2 regions of the Pseudarthrobacter sp. AB1 genome follow, and region 2 is predicted to be linked to the other one. Evidence: riboswitches for the same ligand, from Rfam matches in the RefSeq annotation. Region 2 holds a riboswitch; the other holds the start of a gene.

The links. A riboswitch is a leader RNA that binds a small molecule or an ion and turns the genes downstream of it on or off. The one in region 2 is predicted to bind cyclic di-AMP.
Region 1: linked by a shared signal. The riboswitch ahead of DAD99_RS09030 (family 16 glycosylhydrolase) and the one ahead of DAD99_RS04610 (M23 family metallopeptidase) in region 2 are both predicted to bind cyclic di-AMP.

What each region holds. Positions count from the first base shown of each region.
Region 1 is NZ_PZKO01000032.1:86,383-93,770, reverse strand. It holds gene DAD99_RS09045 (LuxR family transcriptional regulator) at 54-2,744, shown strand; gene DAD99_RS09040 (DegT/DnrJ/EryC1/StrS aminotransferase family protein) at 2,941-4,104, shown strand; gene DAD99_RS09035 (NeuD/PglB/VioB family sugar acetyltransferase) at 4,101-4,736, shown strand; cyclic di-AMP (ydaO/yuaA leader) riboswitch at 4,860-5,038, shown strand; gene DAD99_RS09030 (family 16 glycosylhydrolase) at 5,042-6,157, shown strand; gene DAD99_RS09025 (glycosyltransferase) at 6,287-7,388, shown strand, end outside.
Region 2 is NZ_PZKO01000014.1:6,641-14,028, reverse strand. It holds gene DAD99_RS04625 (MFS transporter) at 1-622, shown strand, start outside; gene serC (phosphoserine transaminase) at 648-1,778, opposite strand; gene DAD99_RS04615 (metal-dependent transcriptional regulator) at 2,056-2,751, shown strand; cyclic di-AMP (ydaO/yuaA leader) riboswitch at 2,883-3,126, shown strand; gene DAD99_RS04610 (M23 family metallopeptidase) at 3,130-3,954, shown strand; cyclic di-AMP (ydaO/yuaA leader) riboswitch at 4,103-4,265, shown strand; gene DAD99_RS04605 (NlpC/P60 family protein) at 4,336-5,028, shown strand; gene DAD99_RS04600 (NlpC/P60 family protein) at 5,200-5,970, shown strand; gene DAD99_RS04595 (HNH endonuclease) at 6,207-6,707, shown strand; gene DAD99_RS04590 (molybdenum cofactor guanylyltransferase) at 6,768-7,388, shown strand, end outside.

The DNA of each region.
Region 1 (7,388 bases), on a different contig from region 2:
AAATGTGAAATGCACGCAGCAGCGGTCTCCTTCGATGAACAGATGGGGACCGCATGTCGTTAATAGGGCGAACCAAAGAGTTGGACCGGATCCTCTCGGTGATCCGCAGGCCCACCGAGTCCGCCCTGACGATTGTGGGCCGGCACGGCATGGGCAAGTCTGCGTTACTGTCCGAAATCCCGCGCCTGTCGGACTACCGGACTGTTGTTCTGCGAGCCTGCTCGTCCGAATCGGACTGGCCGCTGTCCGGCCTCACCGCACTGTTGAACGGCATCGATGATCCCGTCCTCAGCCGGTTCGCGGACGAACTGCTGCGGGATTCAACCGGCGCCATGAGCGTTCCCACCGTGTCCACGATGCTGCTGAACGGACTTCACCAGCGCTCATCCTCACGCACCATCATTATCATTGACGACGCAGACCAACTGGACCCCAGCAGCCAGGCTGTGATCGGATTCCTGGCCCGCCGCCTGTCCGGCACAGACATTGTCCTATTCACCAGCGCGCGCGAAGAATCGCCGGACAGCCCGTTCGCATCCCTTCCGGCCCTCCAACTGGGGCCGTTGAGCTACAACGACACGGTCCTGATGCTGGAGGCCATCCCCTCGCGACAGACCGCGACGGCGGCGGTCCACACAGTCGCGGCGGCCACCAAGGGAAACCCGCTCGCCGCCGTCGAGCTTTTCAGGTTGTTGCTGGAACGCGCGGCTGAAGGAAAATACGCACTGCCCGTACCACTGCCCGGCAAGGGTAGTTTCGAAGCCGAGTTCGCTGCCATCGTGGGGGGGCTTTCGCCGGTCGCGAGGCAGGTTCTCAACCTGCTTTCCCTGTCCTGCCGCAGTGACATCGCCACCTTGGAGGGGGCCTACAACCCGCTGTGGGGCGGAATCGACGAACTGCTGGCAAATGGCATGGTGAGCAGGTCCGGGCCGCATCTGCGGATCCCGGACCAGTTGCTTCGGGGCTACGTCTATGCGGCAATGATGCCTGCAATGCGGACCGCCGGCCACCGTTCCATGGCGGAAGCGGCGGAAACCGCAGATCCATACGCGCACCGCTGGCACCTGAGCTTTACTGCCCTGGAGCGGCAGACCCCGTTTGGGCTGCTCCGCTTTGCCGTTGACCTGATCCGGAGCGGCGAGGTGCCGTTTGCCATGGAATACATCGAACGGGCACTGACCATCAACCCGTGGGAAGCGGAGACGGCCGCGAGACTGACCACGGTAGCCGAACTGCTGCTGAACCGAGGAGAATTCGTTTACGCCAAGCGCTACCTGGACTGGGCGCAACGCGTCACACAGAACCCAGCCCTGATCCTTCGCCTTACCGGCCTCGCTTTCGAAATCCAGTTCATGCAGGGAGGAGCCGTGCGCTCCAGCATGGTGATCCGGCTGGTGAAGGAGCTCGGCCAGCATGATCCGGCCTTCGCAAACCGCCTGCTCGTGGTCGGCGCACTGTATTACGCGGACCGTTGGGAGCCTGCGGACGCCACCAGCCTGCTGCGGTGCGCCAGCGAGTTCAAGGACCACGCCGCCCCTGATGGCCTAGCCATGGCCGAGAGCGCCATGCACCTCATCGACGTGATCAGTGGGAAGCCGGAGCAGAGCCGCAGGCCCGACGGCGGGAACGAAACAGTTGCCGTCCTTCTGGTGCAGGGTCGTGCGCTGAGCTACTCCGAACACCACATTGCCGCCCAGGAGGCCTTCGCCCGGGTGCGGAACTTCCTGGAGGCAAACACAGTCAACTGTCGCGAAACCGCAGACTTTCTCGCGGTGGACAACGAAATCCGTGCCGGCAACGTCCGGAAAGCGGTGAGACTGATCGAGGATCTTGAGCTCGCGCAACCGGAATCCAAATATCACCGGGGAATGCGGCACGTCTTCCGGATCTGGCGGGCCAACGCGATCGGAGACGAGGAACTTGCCCGCGCCTACACAACAGAATCCCAGCACTTCTCAGGCGCGGAAAGCCATCCCGCGGTCACAGCGCAGCTGGCCGCGTGCCAGGGCCATTTTGCCCTCATGCGCGGCAACCTCGCCGAGGCGTTCGCGCAGCTGTCCCGGGCAGCGGAAATAGGCCAGGCCTTCAGCAACCCAACACTGCTCCGGTGCGCGGCCGATTTGGTGGAAGTCCTGGTCAGGCTTGGCCGGCACAGGGAAGCCGCCCAAGCACTGTGGCATCTGGAGAGCCAGGCAGTGGGCCTGCGTTCCCCGTGGCTCATGACGGCTGTTGCCCGGAGCCGGGCCATGCTGGCGGACGGTGAACAGTCACTGCAGCTTTTCAGTGACGCACTCGCTGGCAGGAACCCGCAGGAATCACTGCTGGAACGCGCCCGGACCGTGCTGTGCTACGCCGAGCGGCTTGGCACCTTAGGCCGCCTCCGGAGCGCCCGGGACCTACTGCTCCGAGCGAAAGTGATGTTCGACGAAGCTGGTGCCCGCGCCTGGGCCCAGCACGTCGACTCGCTGCTGCTTGACGAACGAGTGGCATCAGCAGGTGCGCTCGTCAGCCCCGCGATCCTGATGCTTGCAGACCACGAACGCGTATTGGCCCAAATGGTGGCCCGCGGGATGAGAAACAAGGAAATCGCGGCCACCCTGTATGTCTCCGTCCGGACCGTAGAAGTGCGCCTCACCGCGATCTACCGGAAGCTCGGGGTGGAATCACGCGCGCAGCTGACGGCCCTCGCTGCCGGCATGGAAGCCACACAGGCCAAGGAACCACTAATCTTTTCCATCCTTTAGCCCTCCAACCGGGCACAAACGCCCTGCAGGTACCCGCAGTTCCCGCAATGATCCGGGCCGATGCCCACACGGCAGCCGGCTTTCCGCACCGGAACGGCACCCGGCAGACTAATTTTGCAGTACGAACTGCGCACCCCCTGGACGAATGTGGGAAGGACTCGGACATGAGAACGGCCGCCGCGAAGGCCGGTGCCAGATGACGGCTGAAACCGTCCTGGCCCGCATCAACGTCATGGAACCCTGGCTCGGCGAGGACGAAGCCCGCGCCGTGGCGGAGGTCCTCGCCTCCGGCATGCTGACCCAGGGGCCGAAGGTCCAGGCGTTCGAGACGCAGTTCAGCGCCGTCCAGGAGGTGCGCCACGCGGTGGCGACCTCCAGCAGCACCACCGCGCTGCACCTGGCCCTGGTGGTGGCCGGTATCGGCCCCGGGGACGACGTGGTTGTTCCATCGCTGGCCTTCATCGCCGCCGCGAATGCGGTGACGTATGTCGGGGCACGGCCCGTGTTCTGCGACGTGGATCCGGCCACCGGCACCGTGACCGCACCTGCGCTCCGGGCCGCACTGACCCTTGACACGCGGGCCGTGATCGTGGTGGACCAGGGTGGCATGCCGGTTGACTTGGACCCCGTCAGCGAGTTGTGCGATCGCCACGAAATCCTCGTGATCGAAGACGCCGGCTCGGCTGTTGGCTCAGAATACAAGGGCAGGCCCGTGGGCACGGGGGCGGACATTGCCGTGTGGTCGTTCCACCGGGACAACCTGGTGACCACGGGCGAGGGTGGCATGCTGACAACCCACCGGGCAGACTGGGCGGCCCGGGCCAGGAGCCTGCGCGGCCACTCCCTGAGCGTGCCGTCGGCGGACCGTGGCAGGGCCCGCCCGACTGCGCCGGAGGTGTATGTCGAAGTCGGCTTCGACTACCAGATGACGGATCTGCAGGCCGCCATCGGCATCGTGCAGCTGGGGAGATTGGCCGGGATAGTGGCTCGCCGCCGGGAAATCGCCGCGAGGTATGAGGCAGGCCTCTCCGGCCTATCCGGACTCCGGTTTGTGGCCGATCCACCATACGGGACCACCAACTTCCAGTCATTCTGGCTTGAAGTCCTACCCAACTTCGCGACGGACCGTGAAGGGCTCCTGGCCCGCCTGGCCGAGGGCGGGATATCAGCCCGCCGCGGCACCATGGCGGCGCACCGACAGCCTGCCTATCGCTGGCGCGGAACGGGCAACGCAGGGCTCCAGAACACTGAACGGCTGACCGACCGGACGCTGGTACTCCCTATTTTCCACAGTCTGGACAACGTGAGCCTGAACCGGGTCATGAACAGCGTCCGGGTCGCTGCCGGGATGCCCCGGTGAGCGAACTGGTTCTGGTCGCCGCCAGCGGGCTGGCCCGGGAAGTTCTGACCATGGTCCGTGCCAGCGGTCAGTACGACGTGGTCGGGCTGCTCGACGACAACAGGGAAATGGCCGGCGTCACCGTGGACGGCGCGCCGGTGCTGGGAACCATTGACGATGCCCCCAAGTTCACCCATGCGCTGGTGCTGGTGTGCCTGGCGTCCGGAAAGTCCCGGGAAGCCGTAGTGGAACGGTTGGCCGCCCTGGGCCTGCGCGATGCCCGCTACGCCACTGCGATCGATCCCACCGTGGAGTGCCCGGAGGGCTGCCGGATCGGCCGCGGCAGCATTCTCCTGAAGAACGTGTCCCTAACGGCCTCCGTCACGATCGGAACCCATGTTGTGGCAATGCCTTCCGTGACTTTTACGCACGACGACGACGTGGCTGACTTCGCGACGTTCGCCGCCGGCGTGTCGCTGGGCGGGGGAGTCCGGATTGGTCGGGCGGCCTACCTCGGGCTGAACTGCAGCGTCCGTGAACGGACTTCGGTGGGGGCCTACGCCACGGTTGGTATGGGTGCCGCCGTTCTGAGCAACGTGCCCGATGGCGAAACGTGGGTCGGCGTCCCGGCCCACCCCATCGAACAGCGCTAGAACACAGCACCTGCCGCCGGGCGCAAGGGGACGCACCGCAACTGAGAGTTCCGTTACCTGATTGTGATTAATCGAATCCTGTCGTGTACGGTCGATCAGGTGGGCCGACCTTCCAGGCCCGAAACCGGGCAGACGCCAAGCTCTGCCGCTGCCCGGAATCCACAACATATTTAGGCAGAGGCGGGGGACCCAGAGTGTCCGGGCACGGCATTAAGCCGACCCTAGGGGTGGAGCCGCTTTACGCGGCCGGATGGCCTCATCCGAACCCGACAGCTAACTCCGCAGGCGTTGAGAGGCAATCACTTATGTCTGCATCCAATGATCAGCCGCGCACTCACGCGCGCCCATATTCTGACGAAGCCGCGTCGCCCACCCAGCGACGGTCTGTGCTGAAGAAGTCCGCGGTCCGTGCCAAGTCCAAGCGCAACATGTCGCTGACCGCGGCCGCTCTTGCCGCCCTGCTGGGAGTCGTATCCCTCGGCCAGGTCTCCGACCAGGCACCGCAGAGTGCCGAATTGAGCCGCGTCGCGGACACGTCCAAGCGTGACCAGGCTCCGGGACAGGTCAAGCGCGACACCAACGCTGTTCCGGCACCGCTGCCGGCCACGGACCCCTCCCCCGATCCGACCACGGCGCCTGCGCCTGCGCCTGAAGAGCCTGCGGTTGCTCCCGCACCCGCCCCGGTAGCGACGACAACGGCTGCTGCTGCTCCGGCACCTGCGCCCGCAGTGGCGCCGCTGGCCTCAACCGGAACTACCGGCGCCATGCCGGTGGGCGTTCCCGGCGCTTGGACAATGGCTTTCGCCGACGAATTCAACGGCACTGCCCTTGACACCGCCAAATGGTCAAACTGCTGGTTCGCCCCGACTTGCGGCACCATGAACAAGGTCACCACCAGCCCCAGCAACGTTTCCGTGGGCGGCGGAAACCTCGTCCTCTCCCTTGAATCGGCGACCTCAGGTTCGTTGGTTTCAACCAATCCGCGCGGCGGGGCCACCACTGGCTACGAGTTCACCACCGGCTACGTCGAAGCCCGGATCCGGTTCCCCGGCGACGGCACAAACCTCTACAACTGGCCTGCATTCTGGACCAATGGTCAGAAATGGCCTACCAATGGTGAGAACGACATCGCAGAGGTTTTGAGCGGAAAGATGACCGTCAATTACCACTCGACGTCGGGCGCCCACAACCAGGGCACGGTTCCCGGCAACTGGGGCAACGACTTCCACACCTTCGGGCTGCACCGGACCGCCAACTCGGCTGACGTCTACTTCGACGGCGTGAAGGTGAAGTCCTACGCCACCGACGACGGCGGTGCACCGCAGTACATCATCCTCAACGTCGGCGCCTCAGGCAGCTCCCCGGCTGCCTATGGTGCCGCGTCACAGGTCCAGGTTGATTACGTGCGCGCCTGGAAGTAGTACCGCCATCATGTGAGCGGACGACGGCGGGAGGATCCTGCCGTCGTTCGCTTTCTTTAATTTTGTGTAAAGCCGCAGTTGTTGCCGCCATTCAGGCAGAACACCGCACCCGCAACGTAAACTCTTGCAATGAAGCTTCTGTACATCACAGAAAGCGTGCCCAACCGCGACCCCATGCTGGGGGACGGCAGTTCCATGATCCCGTTCGAGGTCTTGCGGAACCTGCCCGCGGACATAGCTGTGACGCTCCTAACCTTCGCGGGGCCGGTGGATGTGCCGGCCGAAATTCGCACTCGCTGCAACACCGTGCACGTGATGCCCACCCGTCGACGCGGCTGGGCCGCCATCCTGTCTCTCGGAGGCCTCACTGGCTTCGGAAAGCACCAACGCTCAACCGCCAAAGCGCACACCACCGCGGCTAAACTTTCAGCTGCCCACGAAGCCACCCTGATCCACGGTCCGCATGCCCTGTTTCTCGCCCACTCCGTAACCGGGCCCCTGGTCCTGCAGACGGTGGATCCATGGTCCATCCGTGCCGCGATGGAGACATCCGTCGCCCACGCGCTGTGGCCCGCATACCGCTTCAGGGAATTCCTTGCCGTGCGGTCCGAGCGGAGGCTGCCGCCGCGTGCGCGGCTCCTCACCGTCGGAGCCCAGGATGCCGTCTCATGGTCCGAGCATCTCGCGCGGCCCGCCAGGAGTATCCCCAACGGCGCCGAACGGTCGACGCGTCGGGCCTCCACAGCAGGCAGTCCCGTGGCCTGTTTTGTCGGCAGTCTGAACTACGGCCCCAATGTCGACAGCGTGGGCGTTCTGATCAACAAAATTGCCCCGCTGGTGTGGCAACAGGTTCCGGATGCCAGGTTTGTACTCGCCGGGCGACGACCCGCACCCTCCGTCCGCGCACTGGCTGGCCCGAGGGTGGATGTCCTGGCCAACGTGCCGTCGGTCCTGGAGGTCTTCCACTCCGCCGACGTCGCCGTCTTTCCCGATGAGCACGGGGTAGGCATCCGGAACTCTGTCCGGGAAGCCCTGGCCGCTGGCCTTCCCGTCGTTGCGACGCCCGTGGCCGCCCGCGAGCAAGCTGCCCACCCTTTGCTCACCGTTGAACCTGACCCGCAGGAGTTCGCCGATCACATCGTGCGGCGGTTGACGACGCGCGGATGGCACCGCCCGGGAGCGGACGAAGCCTCCCTCCGAACGTGGCGGACGGTGGCCCAGGAATATGCGG
Region 2 (7,388 bases):
CTTCGTACTGTTCATTGCCGCGATGGTGGGCACGGAGTTCGGGCTGGACGCCAGCGCCTTCGGGCTTATGAATTCCATCATGGCCATCGGGTCCGTGGCGGGCGCGCTGCTCTCCGCCGGCCGTGGCGAACCCCGCCTTCGGATGATCTTCGGCGCGGCGGCTGCCTTTGGCGTGTCGTCGGGGCTGGCGGCGCTCGCCCCGAACTACTTCTGGTTCGGCGTCGCGCTGGTGCCGGTGGGCCTGTTCGCGATCACCATGATGACCAGCGCCAACGGCTACGTCCAGACCACCACCGATCCCGTCATGCGGGGCAGGGTCATGGCCCTGTACATGGCCATCTTTATGGGCGGCACACCCATAGGCGCCCCGCTGGTGGGATGGGTGGCCAACGCCGCTGGCCCCCGGTGGTCCCTTTCCGTGGCGGCCGCGTCCGGGATCATCGCCGCAGTGATCGGAATGATCTGGATCATCCGCGCCCAGCAGCTCCGGCTCACCTTCAACCGGCGTGCCCGCGGCCTGCGGTACTTCGGCGTCGTCTCGCATCTGGGCGTCCAACAACCGGGGGACAACACAAACGGCGCCGCCAGGGACGAAAACCCGGACGACGCCGTCGGTCGCTGACAGCTGGCCTCACCGCGTGAGAGCGCTACTTGCGCAGCTCGCCCACCACGTAATCAATGCTTGCCAGCAGCGCAGTGACATCAGCCGGCTCGATGGCCACAAACGTCGCGATCCGGAGCTGGTTGCGGCCCAGCTTGCGGTACGGCTCGGTGTCCACGATCCCGTTGGCGCGCAGCACCTTGGCGATCGAGGCCGCGTCGATCGAATCGTCGAAGTCGATGGTGGCGATGACGTTGGAACGGTCTTCCGCCTTGGCCACAAACGGGGTGGCGTACTCGGAGGCCTCGGCCCAGGAGTAGATCCGGCCGGCAGAGTCAGCGGTGCGGGCTGACGCGAAGTCCAGGCCGCCGCTGGCGTTGAGCCACTGCACCTGCGCGTCGAGGGTCACCAGGGTGGAGAGCGACGGCGTGTTGTAGGTCTGGTTCAGCTTGGAGTTGTCGATGGCGGTCTGGAGGTCCAGGAAATCCGGGATCCAGCGGCCGCTGGTCTTGATCCGGGCGGCGCGTTCCAGCGCGGCGGGGGAGAAGAGGCCCAGCCACAGGCCGCCGTCGGACGCGAAGTTCTTCTGCGGGGCGAAGTAGTAGACATCGGCCTCGGAGACGTCCACGTCCAGGCCGCCGGCTGCAGAGGTGGCGTCCACCAGGACCAGGGAACCGGAATCGGCGCCTGCAACGCGCTTGACCGGAGCCGCGACGCCGGTGGAGGTTTCGTTCTGCGGCCATGCGTAGACATCCACGCCTGCTTCGGCGGCCGATACCGGGCGAGTGCCCGGCTCGGACGTGATGATGGAGGAGGCGTCCAGGAACGGGGCCTTGTTGGTGGCCGAGGCGAACTTGGAGCCGAACTCGCCGAAGGACAGGTGCTGGGCCTTCTTCTCCACCAGGCCGAAGCTGGCGACGTCCCAGAATGCGGTAGAGCCGCCGACCCCGAGGACCACTTCGTAGCCTTCGGGGGCGCGGAAGAACTGGCTGAGGCCTTCGCGGACGGAGCCTACGAGGTTCTTGACGGGAGCCTGGCGGTGGGAGGTGCCCAGGATGGTCTTGGACGCCGCTGAGAGCGCCTCGAGCTGCTCCGGCCTGACCTTGGACGGTCCTGCGCCGAACCGTCCGTCCTTTGGCAGGAGGTCGGCAGGAATAGTGATGCTGGTTTCGCTCACGGGGGCTCCAATTTCGGCATGGACGTCGCTCACGTCCGGACGGTGGGGTGGCCGGTAGTCGGCAGTGACTGCATTAAGGACCTCCTTTATTCTGCCTGAACCCCTCGATTGGGCGGGAACCGGCACCGTCATAGTCCGGCCAATGAGACCATCCGGGCCCTGTCCGGGGATTATCCGGACAAGTTCAAAATAGGCTAAGCTTTTTACCGGACCTCGCCGCTGCTGGACGCGATACGGTGGGACAACGCAACGTACTGCGCTCGAGGAGCTGAGCTGGATGACGGATCTGATCGATACTACGGAGATGTATCTTCGGACCATTTTGGAGCTTGAAGAAGAGAACATCGTTGCCCTTCGCGCGCGCATCGCCGAACGGCTGCGGCATTCCGGCCCCACGGTGTCCCAAACCATCGGCCGGATGGAACGCGACGGACTGGTGGTGGTCTCCGGAGACCGCCACCTGGAACTGACCGAGGCCGGGCGGAAGCGCGCCACGGAAGTGATGCGCAAGCACAGGCTGGCGGAACGGCTCCTGGCGGATGTGATTGGCCTGGACTGGGCCTACGTTCACGATGAGGCGTGCCGCTGGGAGCACGTAATGAGTGAACGCGTTGAGCAGCGCATCTACGAATTGCTCAACCACCCCACCGATTCTCCCTACGGCAATCCCATCCCCGGGCTGGCGGCCCTGGGCGGGCCGGCGTCGGCGCTGCCTGATGCCGGAGTGATTAATCTCCTGGATGCGATGCAGGGCTACGGGCCGGCGTCGAACGTAACGGTCAGCCGGTTGGCCGAGCCCATTCAGGTGGAGCCTGAGCTGCTGGTCCAGCTGGACGAAGGCGGAATCAGGCCCGGCGCCTCGGTGTCCCTGGAGCGCGTGGGGGAGTACATTTCCGTGCGGGTTCCGGGCATAGAAGGGGCGCTCGAGCTGCCCCCGGAAGTGGCATCGCACGTCTTCGTTTCCGTTCGCTGACGGGACGGCGGCCTCCTCGCGTTGGGGCCGCGCTATAGCGCAGTGACGCCAGGTTCCGCAAATATAACGGAATTGTTACTGCCCAAGTTAATCGCCTATAGTTGGAACTCAGCGTCGATACAAAAGCGTTACCTGATCCGGAGCCGAGCTCTGCCAGCGGATCAGGTGCACGAATCACCAACTGGCAGAGGCGGGGGAACCACAACCGGTAGTCGCAAGACTGCCTTGGGGTGAAGTCCGTCAGCAGCAAGCCTCTTCCAGCGAAGGATCCTCACGGGATATCTCTGCGCCAAGTGCTTGTTATGGCGGACCGGGTCTTTGAACTCTCTGACCCGAATCCGACAGCTAACTTCGCAGGCTATCCAGAGAGGAACATTCTTGACCACGCAATACTCCAGGGGCCGCCGTCGCGCGGTGGGTCCCGCTTCGGCGCCCAGAGTGGCCGAGGATTTCACTGCGGAGAGGCCCCGCGATCCACAGCGGGAAGCACGACGCCGCCGGGGACCCTTCCGGCAGATGACGGATTTCGCCGCTGCCAGTGGCCTTGGCCAGAAGGCCGGCATCGCCTTGGCAGCAACAGGCCTGGCTCTCACCGTGACGGTTCCCGTGACCGGACCCGTGATGGCAACTCCGGCACCCGGCCAGGTCGCGTCTGCCGTTTCCGCTGCTCCGCAGCCTGAAGTCACTGCCGAAGCCGCCGCCCAAATTGATTTCAGCCGCTCGTCCGTGGTTACCCAAGGTGATCCCGACGGCAAACTGAAGCAGCTGCTGAGCGCCCAGTCCGCGGGATCCATCACCCGCGCCGCCTCTGCCGGAAGCCTCGGCTCGCCGCTGGCCCAGCTGGCTACAGTCTCTCCCTTCGGATTCCGGGTCAGCCCCATCACCGGCGGCTCCGGCGACTTCCACCGTGGCCAGGACTTCGCCGCGCAGTGCGGAACCTCCGTCCTGGCTGCTGCCAGCGGCACCGTGACCTTCGCTGGCTGGCACCAGTACGGCGGCGGCAACCGCGTGGTGGTGGACCACGGCAATGGCCTTGAAACCACCTACAACCACCTCTCCTCCGCCAGCATCAAGGTGGGACAGACGGTCAGCCGCGGCGATGTGGTTGCCCTCAGCGGCACCACGGGCGCGTCCACGGGCTGCCACCTCCACTTCGAAGTCCAGGTCAACGGCGAAGTCGTTGACCCCAGCGGCTGGCTCTGAACCAAATGATGGCAAACTCTCGAATCGCCGCGACGTGCCGTGACCTGAATGTGACATTGGCGCGGAACTCCTGTAACGTTTAAGGCGCGTCAACTTTTCCGAAGTTGACGTTCTTGAGTGGATTGCCTAGCTCTGCCACCGCTCAAGGTCCGTTCGCATGACATCGTCTGGCAGGGGCGGGGGAACCAATTTTGGTCTTCGATTCTGAAGGCCTTGGGGTTAAGTCGCAAAGCTTCCACTGTGAAGCAGAGCGGCCGGGTGACTCCCATCCGAATCCGACAGCTCACCTCGCAGGCATTGGGAGAGGCTACCTTCGTGTCTTCACGCCATAATTCTGCGCGCCACCGCGCACAACCGGTTCGCACCAACCCCTTGGGCCCCGTGTCCAAGGCAGTCAGTGCCAACGCCGGGACCGTAGGTCGCCAGGCTGCTGTTATCGCAGCTGCATCAGGTCTGATCCTGAGCATGGGGCTTCCGGCCAACGCCGCGGATACCACCGCCGGTGTTTCCGCCTCTACCGAGTCCGGTTCCGCGCAGACGGCACTTGCCGTAACTGCGGCGCCCACGGCTACCGTTTCCTTCGAGCGCCCCGTGATCAAGACCACGGCGGCACCGAAGGTTGAAACGGTCCGTGCGCAGTCCACGGCCTCCGAAACCGGGGCTCAGGGTGCTGCGGCAACCGAGGCCGCGGCCTCCAAGCTCGCTGACGCCTCCAAGCTCGCTGATACTGTCTCCTCAGCCGCCGCTTCGGGTTTGGCAGCACTTGCCTACACCGGCATCGGCCGCCCCTACGTCTGGGGCGGCACCACTCCCAATGGCTGGGACTGCTCAGGCTTCACGCAGTGGGTCTACGCCCAGGCCGGCATCAGCATTCCCCGCACCAATGCCTGGACAGCCATGCGGCCCACCGCCACACCGGCTCCCGGTGACCTGGTTATGCAGAATGGCGGCGCCCACGTTGGCATTTACGTCGGCAACGGCATGATGGTCAGCGCACTTAATCCTTCGCAGGGCACCCTGCTCCACTCCGTGGCATCCACGGGCTCCTCCGCGTTCTTCACGCTGGCCCCGTAGGTCCTGCCATCCAGCAGTTCCTGCAGCCCTGTGCTGGCGGAATCGATTCTTCGTTGGAAACTTTTCGCTAAATCCCCGTTCGGGGCGAGCCGGCGTACCCCCAAGATGCCGGCGCGTCCAAAACCCCTGGTCTGCCCACGCGGTCCTGAGGAAAACGAAAGAGAGAAATTAATGACTACACGTGCAACTGTTGCGCGGCACCGCGCCGAGGTCACTAAGACCAGCTCGCTGGCTGTCATTGCCAAGGCTGTCGGCGACAACGCCGGTGGCATGGGCCGCCAGGCCGCGGTTATCGCTGCTGCTTCCGGCCTTGTCCTGACCAGTGGTATCGCTGCGAACGCGGCAGACTCCGGAGTCCAGCGTGAAGCTGCTTCCGCTTCGAACCTTGAGGTTGGGGTTTCCGCGCCGGCCATCATTTCGGCCGCCTCCACCATTGCCATCTCGTACGAGAAGCCTGCCGTGACCACCACTCCGGCTCCTGTTGAGGCTCCGGCGCCCGTTGTCGAAGCTCCGGCTCCGGCTCCGGCTCCGGCTCCGGCTCCGGCCAAGGCCGCGGCAACCGTAAAGGTAGCGTCGGCAACTCCGGCTGCTCCCTCGGCGCCGGTCGCTGCCAGCGGCAAGGGTGCTGCCATCCTCTCCGCTGCGTACGCCCAGCTGGGTGTGACGCAGGACTGCACCATGCTGGTGACCAATGCCCTGGCCGCCGTGGGCATCAACTTCCGCGACTGGCCTGCCGGCTACCTGTCCCTGGGTAAGACCGTGAGCGCCGCCGAGGCTCAGCCCGGAGACCTGCTCTACTACGCCGACGGCGGCGCGGGCGTAGCCCACATTGCCGTCTACGCCGGCAACGGCCAGGCCGTTCACGGCGGCTACAACGGAAACCAGACTGTTGTGTTCAGCGCCAACGTTGGTTCAGGACCGGTTTACATTCGCGTGTCCTAGCACCGAAGTCGATCTTCAAAGGACCTCTGCCTCACGGCTGGGGTCCTTTGTTGTTATAGGGCTGCTGCAGCGACCCGGACGCGTGTCCAGATCTGACACGTGACTGGCGCTACGGCCGAAATTAGTTGATCCCGGGATTCTTTGTTTACTCTTGTGGTGTCGATCCATAGCCCGGATATGCCGGGGGCAGCCGGCCCTCGTGCCCCTGACGGGTGCGGCCACGAAGAGGTACGTGCATGCGCACTCTCGTTCTGAATGCTGGATATGAACCGCTGGCGGTGGTCACCTTCCGCCGGGCGCTGGTGCTTGTGCTCACGGGCAAGGCCAGTGTTATTGCCGAAGGCGATGACCCTGTAGTGGGACCGCAGGAGATCCTGGGCCGCCCGTCCGTGATTCTCCTGAACCGCTACATCCGCCCCAGATACAACCAGGGCACCGCGGTCAGCCGCCGCGGGGTCCTGCGGCGGGACGGTCACCGGTGCGCGTATTGCGGCAAAGGTGCCCACACCATCGACCATGTACAGCCCAAATCACGTGGCGGCGCCGACTCCTGGGAGAACCTGGTGGCCGCGTGCCTCCGGTGCAACAACACCAAGGGCGACCACACGCCGGCTGAAATGGGCTGGAAGCTCAGGTTTGTTCCGGAACCGCCGCATGGCACCATCTGGCAGATCAAAGAACTTGAGAAGCCCACGCCGGCCTGGGACCCGTTCCTGCTGCCGGAACGGGCCGCCTGAATGCCGGCCGTTAGTTCCAGCTCCGCACAGTATTCCAGCCCGCACAGTTAAGCTGGGAGGGTGGACACTGACCCCCTCAACTTCGATGCTGTCATCCTCGCCGGCGGCCGTTCGTCGCGGCTCGGTGGCGTGCCCAAACAGAGCCTGACGTACGACGGCGACTCCCTGTTGCACCGCTCCGTGGCCGCTGCCGGGGGAGCCAGGGCCGCCGTCGTGGTTGGTCCGGACACTGCGGAAGTGCCTGGCTGGAAAGTGCCGGCCGGGTTTCTGCGCTGCCGCGAAGAGCCGCCGTTCAGCGGGCCTGCAGCTGCCATTGCGGCCGGGCTGGCGGCCCTGGCCGCTGCGGGCGGCAGCCGCCCCGCGCTGACGCTGGTGCTGGCCTGCGACATGCCCAACGTGGGGCAGGCGGTGGCTGCGCTGAAGGCTGCGTTGCGTTCACGAGGACCGGGCGCAGGACTTGCCGCAGGTAAGCCTTCGGGCCTGAAACCGGACGGCGTGGTGGCCGTCTCGGAGGATGGCCGTAGCCAGCCGCTGGTTGGCTTTTATAGCACAGCCGGGCTACAACGATCCGTCACCCAGCTGGAAACCGCAGGACGCTTAATCAACGGGTCGGTGCGGGCACTCCTTGCTAGTCTGGACGTGCAGCTTGTCGCCGTTCCGGCCGGCTCCACGGCTGACGTG